3 regions of the Arthrobacter sp. Z4-13 genome follow, and region 1 is predicted to be linked to each of the others. Evidence: predicted binding sites of a transcription regulator. Region 1 holds the regulator's gene; each other region holds the start of a gene.
What was found. Region 1 encodes LexA, which represses DNA repair genes until DNA is damaged. Its sites were predicted from a motif close to TCGAACANNTGTTCGA; they were not measured.
Positions count from the first base shown of each region.

Region 2: a site for LexA is predicted at 3,847-3,862, ahead of M1E07_RS00525 (LexA family protein). Genes of this name have one in related genera too.
Region 3: a site for LexA is predicted at 3,909-3,924, ahead of M1E07_RS11620 (DUF6504 family protein). Genes of this name have one in related genera too.

Region 1 is NZ_CP096459.1:1,365,163-1,371,954, forward strand. It holds gene hflX (GTPase HflX) at 1-1,484, shown strand, start outside; gene M1E07_RS08090 (ATP-dependent DNA helicase) at 1,477-3,534, shown strand; gene lexA (transcriptional repressor LexA) at 3,607-4,341, opposite strand; gene M1E07_RS08100 (LysM peptidoglycan-binding domain-containing protein) at 4,711-5,067, shown strand; gene M1E07_RS08105 (histidinol-phosphate transaminase) at 5,291-6,409, shown strand; gene hisB (imidazoleglycerol-phosphate dehydratase HisB) at 6,470-6,792, shown strand, end outside.
Region 2 is NZ_CP096458.1:107,140-113,931, forward strand. It holds gene M1E07_RS00500 (hypothetical protein) at 689-922, shown strand; gene M1E07_RS00505 (hypothetical protein) at 1,161-1,313, opposite strand; gene M1E07_RS00510 (ArsR/SmtB family transcription factor) at 1,794-2,120, shown strand; gene M1E07_RS00515 (cation diffusion facilitator family transporter) at 2,117-2,956, shown strand; gene M1E07_RS00520 (DsbA family protein) at 2,953-3,621, shown strand; gene M1E07_RS00525 (LexA family protein) at 3,876-4,307, shown strand; gene M1E07_RS00530 (Y-family DNA polymerase) at 4,300-5,598, shown strand; partial or broken gene M1E07_RS00535 (hypothetical protein) at 5,635-5,943, shown strand; gene M1E07_RS00540 (IS110 family RNA-guided transposase) at 6,191-6,792, shown strand, end outside.
Region 3 is NZ_CP096459.1:2,148,634-2,155,425, forward strand. It holds gene M1E07_RS11615 (DNA polymerase III subunit alpha) at 48-3,536, opposite strand; gene M1E07_RS11620 (DUF6504 family protein) at 3,533-3,871, opposite strand; gene M1E07_RS11625 (hypothetical protein) at 4,005-4,394, shown strand; gene M1E07_RS11630 (chorismate mutase) at 4,413-4,733, opposite strand; gene M1E07_RS11635 (VOC family protein) at 4,753-5,175, shown strand; gene M1E07_RS11640 (SOS response-associated peptidase) at 5,214-5,975, opposite strand; gene M1E07_RS11645 (mycoredoxin) at 6,105-6,362, shown strand; partial or broken gene M1E07_RS11650 (zinc-binding dehydrogenase) at 6,563-6,697, shown strand; gene M1E07_RS11655 (lipoate--protein ligase family protein) at 6,707-6,792, opposite strand, start outside.

The DNA of each region.
Region 1 (6,792 bases):
TACCGGCCAAGAGCGTCAGCACGGCCGGCGATGCCAGCCGCGGCGACGGGAAGGGTGTGCTGGGCAAGGCCCAGGCCATATCCCGCCTGGATGAAGAACATTCAACGTACGACGGCGACCAGCAGGACCTCGAGGAACGGCGCGCCCTGCGCCGCACGGCAGGCCTTTCCACGGAACTGGAAGACGTCACCGAAGTCGAGTACCGCCAGCTTCGCCTGGAACGCGTAGTCCTCGCCGGCATATGGTCGGAGGGAACCCTCGCAGACGCAGAAAACTCGCTGCGTGAACTTGCCGCCCTCGCCGAAACAGCAGGTTCGGAGGTTTTGGACGGACTCGTGCAGCGCCGTGACAAGCCGGATCCGGGCACCTTCCTGGGCTCAGGCAAAGCGCTGGAACTGAAGGACATCGTAATGTCCACCGGCGCGGACACCGTCGTGGTGGACGCCGAGCTGGCTCCATCCCAGCGCCGTGGGCTTGAGGACATCGTCAAGGTCAAGGTGATTGACCGGACGGGGCTGATCCTGGACATCTTCGCCCAGCATGCAAAGAGCCGGGAAGGCAAGGCGCAGGTGGAGCTGGCGCAGCTCGAGTACCTCCTGCCGCGCCTCCGCGGCTGGGGCGAATCGATGTCCCGCCAGGCCGGTGGCCAGGTGGGTGGCGCAGCGGCCGGTATGGGCTCGCGTGGTCCCGGTGAGACGAAGATCGAGCTGGACCGCCGAAGGATCCGTACCCGCATGGCCAAGCTCAGGCGCGAGATTGCCGCCATGAAGCCTGCCCGCGAGACGAAACGCGCCAACCGTCGTCGTAATGAAGTGCCCTCCGTGGCAATCGCCGGGTACACCAATGCCGGCAAATCCTCGCTTCTGAACCGCCTGACGGACGCCGGGGTGCTGGTGGAGAACGCACTGTTCGCCACTCTTGATCCCACGGTCCGGAAGGCCGAAACTGCTGACGGTCTCGGCTACACGCTGGCGGATACCGTCGGTTTTGTCCGCTCGCTGCCCACTCAGCTGGTGGAGGCGTTCCGCTCCACCCTCGAGGAGGTGGCGGACTCCGATCTGATCCTGCACGTGGTGGACGTTTCACACCCGGACCCCGAGGGCCAGATCGCTGCAGTCCGCAAGGTCTTCAGCGAAGTGGACGCCCGCAAGGTGCCGGAGATCATCGTCCTTAACAAGGCTGACGCTGCCGATCCTTTTGTGGTGGAACGGCTGAAGCAGCGCGAAGCGCGGCACGTTGTGGTCTCGGCGCGCACGGGGGAGGGCATCCCCGAGCTGCTGCAGGCGATCAGCGAGGCGATTCCGCGTCCGTCGGTCAAGCTCGAACTGCTGATTCCGTACGACCGTGGGGACCTGATCAGCAAGCTGCACGAGTCCGACGCCGAGATCATCAGCGTTGACCATGATGAAGCCGGTACCCGGGCAGTTGTTAAAGTCCGGGAAGGCCTCGCGGCTGAACTGGAACCATTCGTCAGCAATGACTGACCTCGTGGCTGACGAAGCCACAGGCACGGCCGGCGAGCAGTTCGTGATCGAGCTGCTCGACCGCGCCGTTGCCGGCATGGGCGGCCAAAGCCGCAGCGGACAACATGAGATGGCCAGGCAGGTGGCCCGGGCCATTGAAACCGGCGACCACCTGCTGGTTCAGGCCGGAACGGGTACCGGCAAGTCGCTGGCGTACCTGATACCCCTGATAGCCCACGCACTGGAGAGCGACAAGCCTGCCCTGGTGTCCACCGCAACGCTTGCCCTGCAGACACAGATTGTGGGCAGGGACATTCCGCGGCTCCTGAAGACCATTACCCCGGCCCTGGACCGGCCGGTGAAAGTAGCCTTGGTCAAAGGCCGGTCCAACTACGTCTGCGTCCATAAACTCGAAGGCGGGTTTCCCTCCGAAGAGCCCGCAGAGGGCCAGCTGTTTTCGCTCGGCGAGGACACCAGCGTCCCGCACTTTGCTGCGTCTGTGGGCGGCCCGGCCTCCCAGCTGGGCAAGGAAGTGGTCCGCCTGCGGGAATGGGCCGAAAAAACCACCACCGGGGACCGCGACGAGCTCCTGCCCGGCGTCACCGACCGGGCCTGGCGGCAGGTCTCCGTCACGTCGATGGAATGCTTGGGCGCCCAGAAGTGTCCCATGGCAGCGGAGTGCTTCAGTGAGCTTGCGCGGCAAGACGCCGCCGAAGCCGATGTTGTGGTGACCAACCACGCCATGCTCGCCGTCAGCGCCTTTGAGGGCCTGGCTGTGCTGCCGGAGTACGACGTCGTTGTGGTTGACGAGGCCCACGAACTGCAGGACAGGGTTACCGGCGCTGTCTCCGGACAGCTCTCGGTGGCCATGGTCCACGCTGCGGCCGCCGGCGCCCGCAAGCACACCGCCATCACCGTGGATGCGTTGAACGCGGCCGCTGCCAACCTTGAAATTGCCCTCGCGGGAGTTCCCAACGGGCTGCTCCCCAATGGACTCAACGATGAGCAGCTGGACTGCGTGGACCAGTTGCGTGAGGCCTGCCGGGCCGCGCTTTCAGACTCCAAGGGGGACAGCAGCACCACTGCCGACGGCGGGCGGCAACTCGCGCGCTCCCGGCTGATGCTCATCCTGGAACTTTGCGAACGGCTCCTCGCCGCCCGCGAGAACCGGGAAGTGGTGTGGTTCTCCCGCGCCAGTTCCTTTGACCCCCAGCAGGGGTACTCCCAGCCCGACGAGACAGCGCCCGCGCTGATCAATATTGCTCCGCTCTCGGTAGCGGGGCGATTGCGGGAGGGATTGTTCGCGGGACACACCGTGGTATTGACTTCCGCCACCCTGGCAATCGGGTCGGCCTTTGAGCCCGCCGCAGGCGGACTCGGGCTGGTGGGCGAGGGTGCGCCCAGCTGGACCGGTGTTGATGTCGGATCGCCCTTTGACTATCCCAAGCAGGGCATCCTGTACGTGGCCGGGCACCTTCCCAAGCCCGGCCGTGGAGTGTCCCCCGAATCACTGGCCGAACTGGAGGCCCTGGTCAGGGCTTCGAACGGCGGGGCACTGTGCCTGTTTTCGTCCCGGCGCGCGGCAGAAGAAGCGGCCGAGGCGCTGCGGCCAAAGCTGGGAATGACCATCCTGTGCCAGGGCGACTCCACCATGACGGCCCTGGTGAAGCAGTTCGCCGACGAACCGGACACCTGCCTGTTCGGCACGATGTCCCTGTGGCAGGGCGTGGACGTTCCCGGCGGGTCCTGCCGCCTGGTGGTGATCGACCGGATTCCTTTCCCCCGGCCCGACGATCCCCTGATGACCGCCCGGTCCCGGGCGGTGGCGCAGGCCGGAGGCAACGGCTTTATGTCAGTCTCGGCCACCCACGCTGCGATCCGGCTCGCACAGGGTGCGGGACGGCTGATCCGGTCAACCGGGGACAAAGGTGTGGTGGCGGTGCTGGATTCCCGGCTGGCCACCGAACGCTACGCCGGGTTCCTGCGCGGTGCCCTGCCGCCATTCTGGTCCACGACGGACAGGAAGACGGCCATCGCGGCGCTGGAGAGGCTGGCCAAGGAAAAGGTTTGAGCGTGCCGCTCCGGAAGGCCTGGGCGCGGACGCCAGGGCCCGGCCGCCAGGGCCCGGACGCTTGGGCTCGTCCTAGAGCGAGCGGAGCACCGACACAACTTTGCCCATGATGGTGGCGTGGTCGCCAAGGATGGGCTCGTACTGGGTGTTCTGGGGAAGCAGCCAGGTATGGCCGTCGCGCTGGCGGAAGGTTTTTACGGTGGCCTCATCATCCAGCAGCGCCGCAACGATATCTCCGTTGGCCGCGTCCGCCTGACGGCGGACCACCACCCAGTCGCCGTCACAAATAGCGGCGTCCACCATGGAATCACCGGCAACCTTGAGCATAAACAGTTCCCCCTGGCCCACCAGCTGGCGGGGGAGCGGCAGCACGTCCTCCACCACCTGATCAGCCAGGATGGGACCACCGGCAGCGATCCGGCCCACGAGGGGAACCATGGCAGTGTCCATAGCCGTGGGAAGCACGGTGACGCTGCCGCTGCCGCCCGGCAGGAGAGGAGCCGGCTCAACTGCCTGCTTGGGCGAACCGCCATCCAGGGTGAGCGGCATCAGCACCTCCATGGCACGCGGCCGCTTGGGGTCGCGCCGGAGGTAACCAAGCTTTTCCAGTTGCGAAAGCTGGTGGGTCACGCTGGACAGACTCGCCAGGCCGACGGTGTCCCCGATCTCCCGCATCGACGGAGGATACCCATTGTCAACGACCGAGCGCTGGATGGTCTCGAGGATTTTCTTCTGCCGTGGCGTCAGGCCCTTGGCGCTCTTCTTCGGTTGGGAGGTTGCCCTGCCCCCGGCGGCTGCTGCTGCCATATTCGCCCAATGCCTTTCGGTTGCCCCGGACTTTTGTAGCCCGGACCTGAAGTTCACGCCGTAATTGTCAGACCCTGCTGATCAACTTCCGAGTGGTTGTTCTTTTCTTCAAAGCTAGGCCAGCCGCATTGCTTTTTCAAACATTTGTTCTAGCGAGTCTCGACATTGTTCGTTGATAGGTGCTAAAACTGTAAAAGCAAAGTTCGAACATTTGTTCTACTCTGAGCGCAGGCATTCGAAGACCCGGACCAAGGGTTTTAGAAGCCGGCGGGTGTGGAGGTGGACATCGGGCAGCACAAAACGGTCCAGGAGGGCTACGTCATGTCAGCAACATCTGCTTCGCAGGATTCATTTTCGGTGCATCACCTCATGTCCGGGCCGGACCAGCGGCCGGCGGAGCGTCGTACGCCCCTCCCGCCCCTGCGTCTGACCCGGCGTGGGAAGATCGTCCTGATCGGAATTCCCCTGGTCCTGCTGGCGGCCCTGCTGCTCTCCCTGGCCGGTTTCTTCAACGCTCCGGCAAGGGCCTCCGATTCGGCAGCGGACTTGTCCTTTACGCCAGCCGTTACCGTTACCGTGCAGCCAGGGGAGTCCCTGTGGGCCATTGCCGGAAGCGTCGCCCCGGAGCGGGACGCACGGGACGTTGTGGCGGACATCGTCCAGCTCAACAACCTGACCGCCGGCTCGGTTCTGCCGGGGCAGCAGCTGTACGTTCCCACCCGGTAGCAGCCGGAGTCGCTGTTGAAACGCTCCCGCCGAAAATGCTGCTGGGAATGTCGGCGATGAAAACCCCGCCCGCGGGAAAAGCGGGCCGCGGGAGAGCCGCGCTGGAATCGGCTGCGAAACGACACCCACGAAAGTGTGCTGAAGGCCCGCAGGGGGACATGCTCAGCGCGAACAAGAGGCTGTCATATTTTCCGGTGCCCGGCCCGGGCACTAAACTGTTCAGGTGAATGACCAGCTAGAGCGCCTTAACCGGCTACCCCTCCGCAGCAACCTCCGTGGGCTCACCCCTTACGGCGCGCCCCAGCTGGATGTCCCCATCCTCCTTAACGTCAACGAGAACACTCACGGTGTCCCGGCAGATGTGCAGGCGGCCATCAGTGCGGCAGTGACAGAAGCCGCGGCCGGCCTTAACCGCTACCCGGACAGGGAATTCACCGAACTGCGGAAGGCGCTGGCGGAGTACCTGGGGCATGGGCTCGATGAGTCAAACGTGTGGGCGGCCAACGGCTCCAACGAAGTGCTCCAGCAGATTCTCCAGGCATTCGGCGGCCCTGGCCGTACGGCTCTCGGCTTTCCGCCCACCTACTCCATGTACCCGCTGCTGGCCAGCGGCACGGACACCGAATACATTGTGGGTGAACGGGCTGACGGCTACGGCCTGAGTGCAGAATCCGCGGCCCTGCAGGTGAAGAAGCTGCAGCCCAGCATCGTATTCCTCTGCTCGCCGAACAACCCCACCGGAACGGGCCTGGGCCTCGACGTAGTTGAAGCTGTGTATGAGGCCGGCGAAGCGAGCCAGACAATCGTCATTGTTGATGAGGCGTACCACGAGTTTGCGCATGACGGAACGCCCAGCGCCCTGACCCTCCTGCCCGGCAGGGAGCGCCTGATCGTCTCGCGGACCATGAGCAAGGCCTTTGCCCTGGCCGGAGCGCGCCTCGGTTATATGGCTGCGGCTCCGGAGGTTACGGATGCACTGCGGCTGGTGCGCCTGCCTTACCACCTGTCCGCCATAACGCAGGCCGCTGCCCTCGCCGCCCTCCAGCACCGTGAAGCGCTGATGGCCGATGTTGAAGACATCAAAAGGCAGCGCGACCGGATTGTGGCTGAGCTGATCCGGATGGGCCTCAAGCCCGCCGCCTCCGACTCCAACTATGTTTTCTTCGGCGGACTGGAAAATCCCCACCAGGTCTGGCAGGAACTCCTCGACACCGGTGTCCTGATCCGCGACGTCGGGATCCCCGGCCATCTTCGGGTGACCGCAGGCACTGAGACGGAAACCACAGCGTTCCTGACCTCCCTGGAAAGCATCCTTGCCGGCCAGTCCAGGCTTCCGGCCTAGACTTGAGGCAGCGGCGCTCGACGCCCTGAACCACTCCTTCTTCCCAAAGGACACTTGACCATGAGTTCCACCGGATCCAATGCGGCCGTGGCCCGGACTGCGCGCATGGAGCGTGCCACGAGCGAATCCTCCGTGCTCGTGGAGATCAACCTTGACGGTACCGGCATCTCGGACATCGACACCTCGGTGCCCTTTTACGACCACATGCTGACAGCGCTCTGCAAGCACTCGCTGATCGACCTGACGGTGAAAGCCACCGGGGACATCCACATCGATGTCCACCACACCGTGGAGGACGTTGCCATCACGTTCGGAGAGGTGCTGCGCACGGCCTTGGGAAACAAGGCAGGAATCCGCCGCTTCGGCGAAGCCACCGTACCCTT
Region 2 (6,792 bases), on a different replicon from region 1:
GACCGGCCAGCTCCCCTCTCCCCCCGTTGTTTTTTGGTTGCTGGCAAGCTTGCTTGCTCGGCGGCCGACGGAGGCCTGTCTACCCGAAGGGCAAGGGCAGAAAAATCTTGCGGGATCGGAGCGGAGCGAGGATCCCTGGCTAAAGAATTTTCGGCGCGCAGGCCCCGGTGGAGCTTGCGGAACCGGGGCTAGACGGGGTGGAGCGGACGCCTAGAATCCGAAGGACAGCAACCAGAAAACGTCGTAGACAAGACAGGGCCAGGGGGTCCGGAGCTCTGCGACGGCGCGCCCTGGACCCAACAGCCGGCCGCGAAGCGGACGCCCATCAACTGGTTGAAGCGCAGCGAAAACCAGTGCGAGCCCAGCGAGCATGCGGTCTCGGCGAAGCTGGCGGACGAAGGGAACGCGGTGCCCGCTGCCTGCCTGTCGCAGTCGATGTGGCATGCTCGAAAGCGTAAGCAGCAGGATGTTTACAAGCAGCGGGTCCGCGTACCAAGAATGCGGGCCCGTTGCTGTTTCCGGGCATGTCCCTCAGTGTTGGTAGCGTGGGACGGTCTCGCCAGTTGCAGCGGAACTCGGGGGAGTTTCCTCCTGGCGGGACATCTATTCAGGGGGCAGTGCTATGGGACTACGAAGCTTTTTCAGGAGACGGCAGACAGCGGCGGGCAACACGGCTGGTTCAATAACCGTGGTTGAGCCGCAGGCGGAGGAACCGTTGACGCCAGAAGAGTTGGCGGAGCTTCAGGAGGCCTGGGCAGAACTTGCCGAAGCGGCTAAAGGTTCCGGCGCGAACAGCCTTCACGCCTGTACCCGTACCGGCAAGCCCTGGCAAAAAGACCCCGCGGCCGTGCGCAATATGGCGGCGTTGCTGCGCCACGTAAGGGATGAGGACACAACGCCCGGCACCGAATCGGCCGGGTAGGGCCGGGCCAGCCCTGGTCGGGCGGCCCAGCCTGCGCCAGGCCTAGGTTTCCTGGTCCTTCCGGACCTTGGAGATGGCGCGGTAGGCGGTGATGGAAGCTCCCAGCGCTGCCAGCGAGAGCACGAAGTTCACGATCGTCAGTGGTTCCATGAGGGTTTCCTTATCGTCGAGTTGAACCTAGGCTAAGAAGGAGCCGGTGGCCGCAACCATTCACGGTCACGACCACCGGTTTGAGTAGCTACACCTTCCTTGCTTTACGCTTACGCTTCCGAGTGACCGCTCGGGAGCGTTTGCTCGTTAAGAGCGCGTTCCGCGTGGAAAGCAGAGCGATGACCGCTGTCGCCAGGCTCACGACCGAAGTCGCGAGCTTGATCAGTTCGTCGATGCTCATGTAGCCACCTCCTTCCTGCCCCGCCGTGCGAGGCCCCCACTGCTCCAGCCGGTCGAGGGTGGGCCGTCAACCCCGAAGAGCGCACGGGCAGGTCCGCGAAATAAGGGAGCGCAGCGACCGCGTGGACCTGGACGGGAGCGTGGGTTGACGGGTCGGGCCCCCGGACGGCTACGATCAGTGGCCTTGTACGGAGAACAACCCAGCCACATGTAAGGCAAAAAAGACGCTTTTACTGCCGAAGCGAAGCGCAGGACCGGTTCCTGGGTGGAGCGCAGCGGAGCCCAAGGCTTGAGGGAACGGGTTATGCCCACTGGCGGGCAGGTGGAGCCCTCCGCACAGCTCAAAGCTGTCCCCATTGGGTATAACCCGTTCCTTTATATGGGTAACCTGCGCAATAGCCTTTGGACGAATAGCGCTTTGCTGGCAGGGGACTTGTATACAGGTTTGCGTGAATACATCCCCGGATGTACTTTAGGTTTTATGGAAACGCTCACGCAGGCACCCGTGCTGGCCCGGTTCGGCTACGCGGTCTCGGACCCTACCCGCGCCCGGGTCCTTCTCGCCCTCTCTGATGCCCCCGCATACCCTTCCGACCTTGCCGATTCCCTTGGGGTGTCGCGGCAGAGCATGTCGAATCATCTGACGTGCCTGCGCGGCTGCGGGCTGGTGGTGGCGGTCCCGGACGGGCGGCGTACCCGGTATGAGCTCGCCGACGCCCGGTTGGGCCATGCCATCAAGGACCTGATCGGTGTTGTTCTGGCCGTTGACCCGGCTTGCTGCGCCCCGGACGGGGAGTGCTTCGCATGACGGCGCTGCTGCAGGCGCCAAGTGCCGAGCGCCGGGCCGTGCTGAACCTCCGGATCCGGATCTTCGCGGCCGCGACCATCACCTACAATCTCATCGAAGCCGTGGTGGCCCTCTGGGCAGGGAACGAGGCCGACTCTGCCGCGCTGACCGGTTTCGGGCTGGACTCGGTCATCGAGGTGACCTCCGCCGTGGCGCTGTCGTGGCAGTTCTCCGCGAAAGACCCTGAACGGCGTGAGCACCTGACCCTGCGGATCATCGCGATCTCCTTCTTCGCCCTCGCCGCCTTCGTGACCCTGGACGCCGTCCGGTCACTGACCGGCGGAGAAGAGGCCCAGCACTCAACCCCTGGCATCGTGATCGCGGCGCTGAGTCTGGCGATCATGCCTGTCCTGTCTTGGGCGCAGCGCCGGGCAGGGCGTGAACTCGGGTCCCGCACCGCCGTGGCGGATTCAAAACAGACCCTGCTGTGCACGTATCTTTCTGCGGTCCTTCTGGTCGGGCTGGTTCTGAACAGCACCTTGGGCTGGTGGTGGGCCGATGCCGGCGCCGCCCTGGTCATCGCCGGCATCGCCGTCCGCGAAGGCATCAACGCCTGGCGCGGTGAAGCCTGCTGCGCCATCCCCCACAACCACGACGCCCATGGCCATGAACACGGCTCAGAACACGATGACTGCTGCGCAACCGCACCCAGCGGCGCAACCACAGCCACCTCCCTGGCAGTATCGGGGGCACCTGTTGAAGCGGACCAGGAAGCTGCCTGCTGCGCCGGCTGCCAGGCCGATGCCAACCCGGCCCCGGTCACCCTGACCCTCGGGACGAACCCGGTGGATCGTTGAGCGCCGTCACGACCGCCCGGAACGTCCGGATCGCGATCTGGACCATCCTCGCAGTCCTACTCGCCACCGGCGTGATCTGGTACGCGATGTCTACAGCGAACAAGCCCGCACCCACAGCGCCGGCGGCAGCTTCCGACGCGCAGCTCGTTCGGGACGACAGCCACCGCGTTACCAGCCCCTCGACGGAGAAGGCGCAGCTGGTGGAGTTCCTGGACTTCGAATGCGAATCCTGCCGCGCCGCCGAACCCCTCGTGCAGGAGCTCAAGCAGGAATACGGGGACCGGATCACGTTCGTCCACCGCTACTTCCCCCTGCCCGGGCACGCCAACTCCGGCACCGCCGCCCTTGCCGTGGAAGCCGCCGCCCAGCAGGGCAAGTACGAGCAGATGGCCGCCAGGCTCTTCAAGACTCAACCGCAATGGGGCGAAAAGCAGGACTCCCAAGCGGCTCTGTTCCGAACCTATGCGGAGGAACTCGGCCTGGACATGGTCGCCTACGACACAACAGTGGCAGCGGAAGAGACCAAGGAACGCATCCGCCGCGACATTGCTGACGGAAAATCCCTCGGCGTTACTGGGACCCCGACATTCTTCCTCGACGGAAAAAAGCTGACCCTAAACAGCGAGGAACAGTTCCGCCAGCTGCTCGAAGACGCAGCTCGCTAATCCACGCTTGGATCCCTCCCCGCCGCACCGAAAACTCAACCGAACCCACCTTCTGTCACGATTTTCCTGATCAAACGCAGGAACAAACAGAAGCGTTCAGCATCAACTGGATGATGGGATACGCACCGACAGCTATTCCTCAATCGAAGCAGCCCGCACATCCTGCATCGGATGCAATTGCGCAACTTCGCCCGGCTGTCGGCCCTGGAGAGTACACTGATTAACTCGAACATATATTCGAATAAAGGTGTGTTGTGGGCGTGATTGTCGGTCCCCGCGTGATAGAGGCGGGAGTTTCGTTGTTGTCGGTGCTGGTGTCCCCCGTACCGGTTGCGGCGGGGTTTCCGTCGCCGGCGCAGGACTACTTCGATGGCCGGATTGACCTGAACGCGCACCTGATCAAGGACATCACCAGCACCTATGTCGTGCGGGTGTCTGGGGAATCCATGGAAGGTGCCGGGATCAGCGACGGGGATGAGCTGATCGTGAACCGGGCGCTGGAGCCGCACGACGGGGCTGTGGTCGTCGCGGTCCTGGACGGGGAGCTTACGATCAAGCGGCTGCGGATCACCCCGGAAGGGGTGGTGCTGCAGGCGGAGAACCCGGCGTACCCGGACATCGAGGTCCCTGCCCTGTCGGACCTGACCATCTGGGGCGTAGCGACCAGGTGTTTGCATCATGTCTAAGCCGGCGCTGATGCGGCACATGCCGCAGATCGCGCACGTGGACGTGAACTGCTTCTACGCCTCCGCGGAGCGGGCGTTCGACCCTTCCCTGGAAGGCAAGCCCGTGATCGTGCTGTCCAACAATGACGGCTGCGCGGTCACCCGCTCCCCCGAGGCAAAAGCCCTGGGCATCGGCATGGGCGACCCGTGGTTCAAGCTCGCCCCACGGGCAAAGGAATGGGGCCTCGTCGCACTGTCCAGCAACTACGAACTCTATGGCGACATCAGTGCCCGGGTGATGGAACTGCTGGGCCGGTACTCGGCCTGGCTGGAGGTCTACAGCATCGACGAGGCCTTCCTCGGCGTCAAAGGCACCCCCGTCGAACTGGCCGCGATGGGTCGGTCCATGAAGGCGGCCGTCCGGCGGAATGTTGGCGTTCCCGTCTGTGTCGGGATCGCGCCGACGAAGACGCTGGCGAAGCTGGCCAACAAGTGGGCGAAGAACAACAAGGCCTTCGCCGGGGTTTGCCACTGGGACTCCGTCCCCACCGCGGAGCGTGAGGCCCTGCTGGGCCGGCTGTCCGTCGAGGAAGTGTGGGGCATCGCCGGACGGCTGACCAGGCGGCTGAACGTGATGGGCATCTTCACCATCGCGGACCTGGTCCGGGCCGACCCGGTCGTGATCCGGGACAAGTTCAACGTGGTCATGATGCGCACCGTCCTGGAACTGCAGGGAACCCCCTGCATCCCCATGGAGGAAGAACGGATCGGGCGGGACCAGCTGATCTTCTCCCGCTCGTTCGCGAAACCCATCACCACGGCCGCGGGGATCAGGCAGGTCATGTCCGTGTACGGGCAGCAGGCCTCGGCCAGACTGGCCAAACACGGGCTGCAGGCCAAGGTCCTCACCGCGTTCGCCGGAACCTCCCACTTCAACCCCAACGACACCTCCTACCCCTCGGTGTGCGTGCCCTTGCCGATGCCCACCGCCGACCCGGTAATCCTGACCAAAGCCGGGCACGCCCTCCTGCCCCGGATCGTCGAAGGCGTCCGCTACGCCCGGGCAGGCATCATGGTCACCGACCTGCACCCCACCGGCAACCAGGCACCCCTGTCACTGTTCGAAAACCCGCACGAGGAACGCCGCATCGGAACCCTGCTCGAAGACGTCACCCGCCGGTACGGCCGCGGCTCCATCGGCCTGGGGCACGGTGGGATCCGGGGCGGGCCGGACTGGACCATGAAACGGGACATGCTCTCCCCCAGATACACCACCCACTGGGACGAACTCCCCCTCGTCAAAGCCGCCTAACCAGCTCTCTGCGCCACCCAGGAAGAACACAAGCACATGACCATCACCCCAGAAGCCCCTACCCTCAACGCCCCGGTGGACGTCCGGTTCACCAAGGCCGGCACTCCCCTGGCCGTTCGCTACGACGGACGCATCTGGGCTGTGACCGAAGAACCTGTCCACTGGTTCACCAGGGACTCCTGGTGGGAGACCCGCCGAAGTGTCCCCGTCGGCGTCGGAAACGTTGTGGACATCGAACACTGGCGTGTTCAGGTTCGTCTGGGCGGCTCGGACTCACAGCTGCGGACCTTTGAACTGCGCCGCGATCCCCTCTCGGAGCAGTGGCTGCTGGAAGCCATCACTGACGGTAATGATGGAATTGGTTGTGTTGCTGGTGTGGCTCTATCACTGACTGACGCTCTCCACAGGAAGGAGGGCTTGTCTTCCAGTTGATCTGTCCACCGCAACACAGCTGCAGTTAACGCGGCGGCCTGGTGGACATGACTTAATAGGAGCCTGTTCCGAAGAGTCCCATTACCGTCTTGTCTGCCCACCCGGCCGGCGTGCCCATCTTTGTCCCATCGCACGCAACGGAAGGAAGGGCAGTTTCATCATGGCAAAAGAGGATGTGAAAGTCATCGCCGGGATCGACACCCACGCAGACACACATCATGTGGCCCTGATCAGTGAAACCGGCAGGCACCTTGCGGACCAGGAATTCCTGGCTGTCAGTTCCGGGTACCGGAACATCGTGGAGTTCATCACCAGCTTCGGCGCCGTCATCGCCGCCGGCGTGGAGGGAACCGGCACCTATGGCGCCGAGCTCGCCCGGACCCTCACGCAGGAAGGCATTCAGGTCCGGGAGGTCATGCGTCCGAATCGGCAAGGACGACGGCTGAGAGGGAAGTCGGACTCGCTGGACGCCTACCAGGCCGCTGAGTCGGTGCTCGCAGACCGTGGCACTGCCATCCCGAAGGCCCGCAACGGGGCAGTCGAATCACTGCGCGTCCTGCGTGCCGAACGAAACTCCGCGATGCGGGCCCGGGTTGCTGTCATGACTCAGGTCCAAAGCATTCTGGTCGCAGCCCCCGAACAGCTCCGTGCACGATACCGTGGTCTGGCCGCCACCTCGATGATGGCAGTTCTAGAGAAGACCCGACCGTCCGGGGACCTGTCTGAACCGGTGAACGCCACGGCCATTGTGCTCAAGCGCCT
Region 3 (6,792 bases), 780 kb from region 1:
ATGCTATCGGTTCAGCAGAGGGCCGACCAACGCGGCGCACGGCAGGCTCAGCCGTTAAATCCCGTAATGGCCAGGCTCCTGTTGATTCCGTCCAGGGGGTGCGGGCCGTCCGGGACCCGGGTATCCGAAAGTGGAAAAGGCAAGGTTTCGGTGCGGCTCAGGTCCCAGGCCATGCTCGCGCTGAGGCTGATTCCCCGCGGGCCTGTCCTTCGCGTGGTGCCGCGGATAAGCAGCAACCGGGTTCCGAACAGGAGTTGGCCGGCATTTTCCTGGGCCTCATGGAAGAAGACTGAATCAATGCAGCCGGTGCCGTCGTCAATGCTGATGAACACCACCCTCCTGCCCCCGCGCATGGGAGGCGTCTGAGTGGCTACCCGAACTCCGGCTACCAGCACTTCTGTCCCGTTGCGCAGGCCCAGGAGCTTGTCTGCCGTAATCACTCCCAACCTGTCCAGCATCGGCCGATGGCTCTCCATCAGGTGGCTGCTAACGTCCACGGCCATTAGATCCAACTCTGCCCGTACGTTCTCGATAAGGGTAGGTTCAGGGAGGCCTGGCTTGACGTTGCGCAGTTCCACATCGCCGAGGGGCAGAGCCAGCTGCCCCTCGAGAACTTCGACCCCTTTCCGCCCGCTGCCTGCACTTTGAAGCTGCTGCAGGTGCTGGACCAGGTCCGCCCTGTTGGCCATCCCGCCCGCCTCACGGTGCAGGGAGTCAAACGCCCCGAGCTGGGCCAGGCGTTTGATGCTTGGCTTGCTCAACCGCGAGCGCGTCCGGAGGTCTGCCAGGGAGTCATACGGCTGGCCTGCCACAATCCGTTTCATTTCCGTACCGGACATGCCGTAGATTCCCGCCAGGCTCAGCCTGATCCCCAGCCTTCCAGCATCAGGGCCCTGCCGGACGCGCTCCACCCGGTATTCGGCACCGCTGCGGTTAATGTCCAGCGGAAGGATGGGGATGCCCATCCTTCTGGCCTCGGCAACGAGGAGCCGCTTGGGGTACATGCCGGGGTCGTGTTCCCACAGGCCGGCAAGGAACGCCTCCGGATGGTGGGCCTTCAGCCAGGCCGATTGGTAGGTGGGGACAGCAAAAGCAGCACCATGGGCCTTGCAGAAGCCAAAACTGGCGAAGGATTTCAAGGTCCCCCAGACCTTGTCAACGACGTCGGGCGAGTAACCCTTGGCTTTTGCCTCGCGGCGGAAAAAGGTCTCTACCTGGGATTCCAGGATATCGTTGCTCAACGCCCGGCGGAACTCGTCAGCTTTCGCAAGCCCGCAACCTGTCATCACGTCAAAGGTCCTCAGGATCTGTTCGTGGAATACGGTCACACCGTGGGTTTCCTGCAGCACGGGCTTGAGGTCGGGATGGGGATACACCTCTGGGGCGAAGCCATGCCGATGTTCCAGGAAGGGCCGGACCATGTCTGATTTCATGGGACCGGGGCGAAACAGGGAGATATCAATAATGAGGTCGTTGAACTCCCGCGGGGCCATTTTCCCCACGAGCTCCCGCTGGCCGGGGGATTCGATCTGGAAGCATCCCAGTGTATGGGTGCTTCTGATCAGCTCATATGTCGGTTCATCATCCAAAGGCACGGCGTTGAGGTCTATGTGCCCGTTTTCTGCAATGTAATCCGGGCCGGACCCGTCCTGCCCGGCAGGATGGCCCCCTGCAGCCACCACTTCCTTTTTTGAGGGGTGGATGCGGATGATTTCCCGGACCGCAAACGCCATGGCGCTTTGCATCCTGACGCCCAGGACATCGAGCTTGAGCATGCCCATGGGGTCCATGTCGTGTTTGTCGAACTGGCTCATGGGCAATCCCAGGCCGCTGGGCTGGACCGGAGTGCGGTCCAGCAGGGTTGCGTCCCCCAGGATTACTCCACATGGATGCATTGAAATATGCCGCGGCAACCTGTCAAGGCGTTCCGTAAGGTCCACCAGCAGGTCAAGCTGCTGGTTGCCGTGGGTGTCCCGTTGCTCCACCCGGCCCGCAAACTCCCTCAGTTCCGGCTTTTCCTGCAGTGCTTCCCGGAACTTCCGGGCTGAGAACCGCCACAGCTGTTTGGCAATATCCCCCACGTCTCCGTCGTCCATGCCCAAAGCCATGCCGGCGTCCCGCACTGCACCTCTTGCCCGGTACCCGTTCTGCATGCTCATCAGCGTGACCCGCTCGGCGCCGAAGCGCTCGAAGATCCGGCGGTAGACGTTATGCCGTTCGGCGCTTTCGACGTCGATATCTATATCCGGCAGGGTGGCGCGGTCCCGGGAAAGGAAGCGCTCGAAAATCAGGTCATGCTGAAGGGGATTTACCTGGCTGACGTCGATCAGATAGTTGACCAGGCTTGATGCACCTGAACCGCGGACTGCTGCCCTTACCCCCATGTCCTGGATCATGCGGGAAACCTCGGCAACGGTAAGGAAGTAGGAAGAGAACCCAAGGTTCTGGATGATGCCCAGTTCGTGCTCAAGCCGGTGCCGCATGTCCTTTTCCCGGATGCCCGAAAGCCCCGGGAACCGCCTCCCGATTCCCGCCTGGCAGCGTTGCACCAGTTCAAGGTGCGGATCCTGGCTGATTCCGATAACTGAAGCTTCCGGCACTACCGGCTGCTTCCAGCCCATATCGGCTTCGGGGTCCATCCTGCACAGATCTGCGAGCGCCTCGGTTTGTGCCATCAGCTGTTTGAGGTCTGCTGCACCATATCCGGCGGCGGAGGTAATTTCCTTGCCCAGTTGCAGCATCTGGCCGGCGGATTTCAGCCAGCCCTGGCCGTTGGGTTGCAGCATGGGTTCCCGGGCCAGCTCCGGCAGCGATTTCAGGGTCCGGGCTGAGTCCAGGACGTCGGCGGTGGCGGCTCCGTCCTCCGCACAGTACCTCACCGCGTTACTGAGGATGGCCGGTACTTTGTGCTCTTCCGCGAGCTTGAGCATACGGACGGCATGCGAGGTGCTCAGCGGCGCGCCCGGGGCGCTGAGCTGGGAAACGATCTCGGTCACCACTGTTCCGGGAGGCATGGCGTCGACCCATTGCTTGAAAAGCGTCCGCGGGCGCAGGTACCGGCGGCCGCCCATGGCACGCCCGACGTCGGAATCCGGCCCGATCAGGACCATCAGCACGGGTTTGAGGGTCTGGGGGTCCAGGGTGCGGGAGGCAAGCTCCGCCCTGGTCACCGCCACCGGCACTGTCCCCCCGGACTTCCCTGAAGTGCGGGCATGGGCATCTGACACCAGCCGGCACAGTGCACGGTACCCGGCCCCGTTGTTGTTGCCTCGGGCGAGCACCACCACACGGCCCGTCAGTTGGGTGCGGTGATCGCCGTCGTCGTCATAAACCGCCAGGTCCACGCCAACGACGGGATCAATACCAGCGGCCATGCAGGCCTTCAGGTGCTTGATGGTCCCGTAGAGGCCGTCGCGGTCAGTGCAGGCGAGCGCGGTTGCCCCGTCAGCAGCCGCAGCCTGCGCCAGTTCCTCAGGCCAGGACACGCCATAGTGGGCACTGAAGGCAGTGGAGACGTGGAGGTGGGTGAAGCTCATGCTGTTCGGGGGCGCAGGGCGTCATGGATCCGCAGGAGCCGCCAGCGGCCGCTGCGGATATGGCGGGTCAGGTCAAGGGTGAGTGGTTCTTCCTGATCCCTTACCGGTCCGGGACCTGCAGCGGATGGAAGCACCTGAATCCGCCAGATTTCGTGGTCCACCAGCCCAGGACCGGTTCCCAGCGGTGCACGGTTTTCTTCGGCCCACCACTGCCGGCGCTCGTACCATCGGACAGGTTCGGCGCAGACTGTATAGGACCGTCCTGCCCACAGAAGGCTTACCGGCTGGCCATCCGGATTGCACGCAACGTCCACGGATTCGCTGAACATCCCCATGCGCACCTCCCGGACAGAATAAGTAATCAGGACACATTCGAATATGTGTTCGAATACTTCAAGTCTAAGCCAGCGGCGGCACAAATCCTAGGCGGGGGTGGACGGACCGATCGGCAGGGAGCAGGATTGTGCCATGAGCACCCATGACGCACTCCTCAAACAGGTCAGCATCAAAGCCCAGGACTCCACACTCGTGGCCACCTTCGACATAGACGGCAATATCCCCGGTTCCGGTGCCTACGTGGTGGGGCTTGTGGCTGCCAGTCCGGACTACTCATCGCAGCGGCGCCTGGGCATTGAATTCATGAACGGAGAGGCGATTGCCTTCTTCTCTTTCAACCACGAGCAGAGCACGGAAGAGAACTACGATCTCTCAGGCGTCAGCCACTCCGGCAACACCATCACCGGCAATTTCCCGCTCGCGGCCATCAATGGGCTCGGCAAAGGGCACGTAATGACCGGCTTCAGCGAAGCGGACGGCCGGGAATTCCAGTCCGGTGTTCCGGTGGAGGAAAACCTGTAACAGCTGGGCAGAAACCGCTCAGCTGTTCTCTTTGTGGACCCGGAGTTCGAGTTCGATGAAGCCTGAGATCATGGCCCGGTACGTGGACTCAACGATGTCCGGGTCAATGTCCTTCTTCACAGCAGCGGAGCGGACGTGCTCGATAATCCGCTCCACGCGGCCGGGGGCACGGACCTCGGCGTCGTCACCTTTGAGGGTTCCGGCAATCCGGATCAGCCGTTCACGGCGGGCAATGAGGGTGACAATCTGGTCATCCACCTCGTCAACAGCAATCCGGACGGCAGCGAGCTGTTCCTTGTCGGCCAGTGCGTCTCTATCGTTCCCTTGAATTGTTGCCATCCTCTGACAGTATCGAACCATGCAGCCAAGAGTCGACTTCATTTCACTAGGCGTCCGCAGCGTTCCGGCGTCCCGCACCTTCTATGTGGAGGGCCTCGGCTGGCCCGTCCACCGGGAATTTACGGGGGATGTGGTGTTCATCCAGGTGAACCACGGCCTGGTGCTGTCGCTGTGGGACGTCCGCCAGATGCAGGCCGATGCCGGCGTCAGCGAGCCCGGCCCTGTCCCCTGCATCACCCTCAGCCACAACGTCCCCAGCACAGAGGACGTTGACCGTGTGATGGAAGAGGCTGCCGCAGCGGGAGCAGCCGTGATCGCCGAGCCCATCACCCAGCCCTGGGGCGGCTACAGCGGCTACTTTGCAGACCCGGACGGCTTCCGATGGGAGGTGGCGTACAACCCCACGTGGGCGGTGGACGACGCCGGGACGGTCACCGTTTAGCCTCTCGGCACGCTGGTGCGGGCTGCTGTGGTGACGGCCTAGAAGAGGGCTTCCACCGGGCGGATCAGCTCCGGGCCGTTGTTGCGGACGTTGCCCACTTCCTTGCCCACTGAATCCACATGCCAGTCTGATGCCACGTCCGTGACTCCGGACCGCACCAGGTCAACCAGCGCCGCGGCGTCGTCAGCCTCCGGATCGAGCCAAGCCTGCATAGTGGACTTGTCCATCGGCAGCGGCACCCGGTCATGCAGCGCGGTCAGCTTGCCGAAGACAGTTGATTCGCTGCCGGGCGGTGGAGTGTCAGTTGTCAGGATTGACGTGGAAAGCATCCAGCCGCCGGGCTCCCCCGCCGGCCAGGTTGGATCCTTCCACCACTCATAGAGCCCGGCAAAAACCAGGCCGCGGCCCTCCCCCGGATGCACGTAGTAGGGCTGCTTCGCTTTCCCGGCCCCCTGTTTCCATTCGTAGTAGCCGTCTGCGGGCACAGCGCACCGCCGCGACTGGATGGCCTTCCGGAACGCGGGCTTCTCCAACACCGATTCGCTCCGGGCGTTGATCATCCGCGAGCCGATACCGGGGTCCTTCGACCAGGAAGGAACCAGTCCCCATCGCGCCACGTGCAGCTGGCGCACTTGCCGGCGCTCCGGACCCTCATCGATCAGCCGCTCCAGGACGATGGGAACGTCGTCAGTTGGCGCAACATTCCACGACGGCGGGATGGCCACCTCCTCCTCAAGCTCGGCGTCGAACTCGGCCAGGAGGTCCCCCACGGCACGTGCCATCACATAGCGTCCACACATGGCTCCAGCATGCCATCGGCGGCAGAAGCTGTCATCCAGGGGCGGCAGCGGGGCTCAGTGGCTGGGAATACCGGGCTGCACGCTACCGTTGTCAGGAATGAAACCGTAAGCGACACGTAGGAGAAATCCGTGGACTTCACTCCCGAATCCGGCACGATCACCATGTTTTCCACCACCTGGTGCGGCTACTGCAATCGGCTGAAAAAGCAGCTGGACGCGCAGGGCATCGGCTACACCGAGATCAACATCGAGGAAGTGGAAGGCACCGCCGATCTCGTTGAGCAGCTCAACGGCGGCAACCGCACAGTGCCCACCGTCCTCTTCCCGGACGGCACCGCGGCCACCAACCCTTCCGCTGCCGAGGTCAAGACCCGCCTCGCAGCTTAGCCGGCAGGCCGGACCAGAGGTTCGGCAGCAGGCGCCCCGCCGTCGGGGGCGTGTGATACACAGAACGGGACCAGCATTTTCAATGTTGGTCCCGTTTTGCGTATCTGCACCATCCGCATGCCGTCTGTCGCATGGACCTGCACTACAAGCTGGGCGGCATCAGCGACGATTTCCCGTTCCTGCTGAGCCACGAGGCCACGGCCGCTATTGCAGGAGCCGCGCTCGCCGGCGCAACCACCATCATCGCCGTGGACATTGACGCCAAGAAGCTCGAGCGGGCCAAGGAGCTCGGCGCCACCCACACCGTTGGCTCCTCCGGCACCGATCCCGTGCAACCGTGCGGGTCATGCCCCCAGGCTGCTGAAGGCGGCGGTCCTGAGGGCGGCGTGGCCCGCGTAGGTGGCCAGCAGCGCGTCCTCCACGGCGGCGA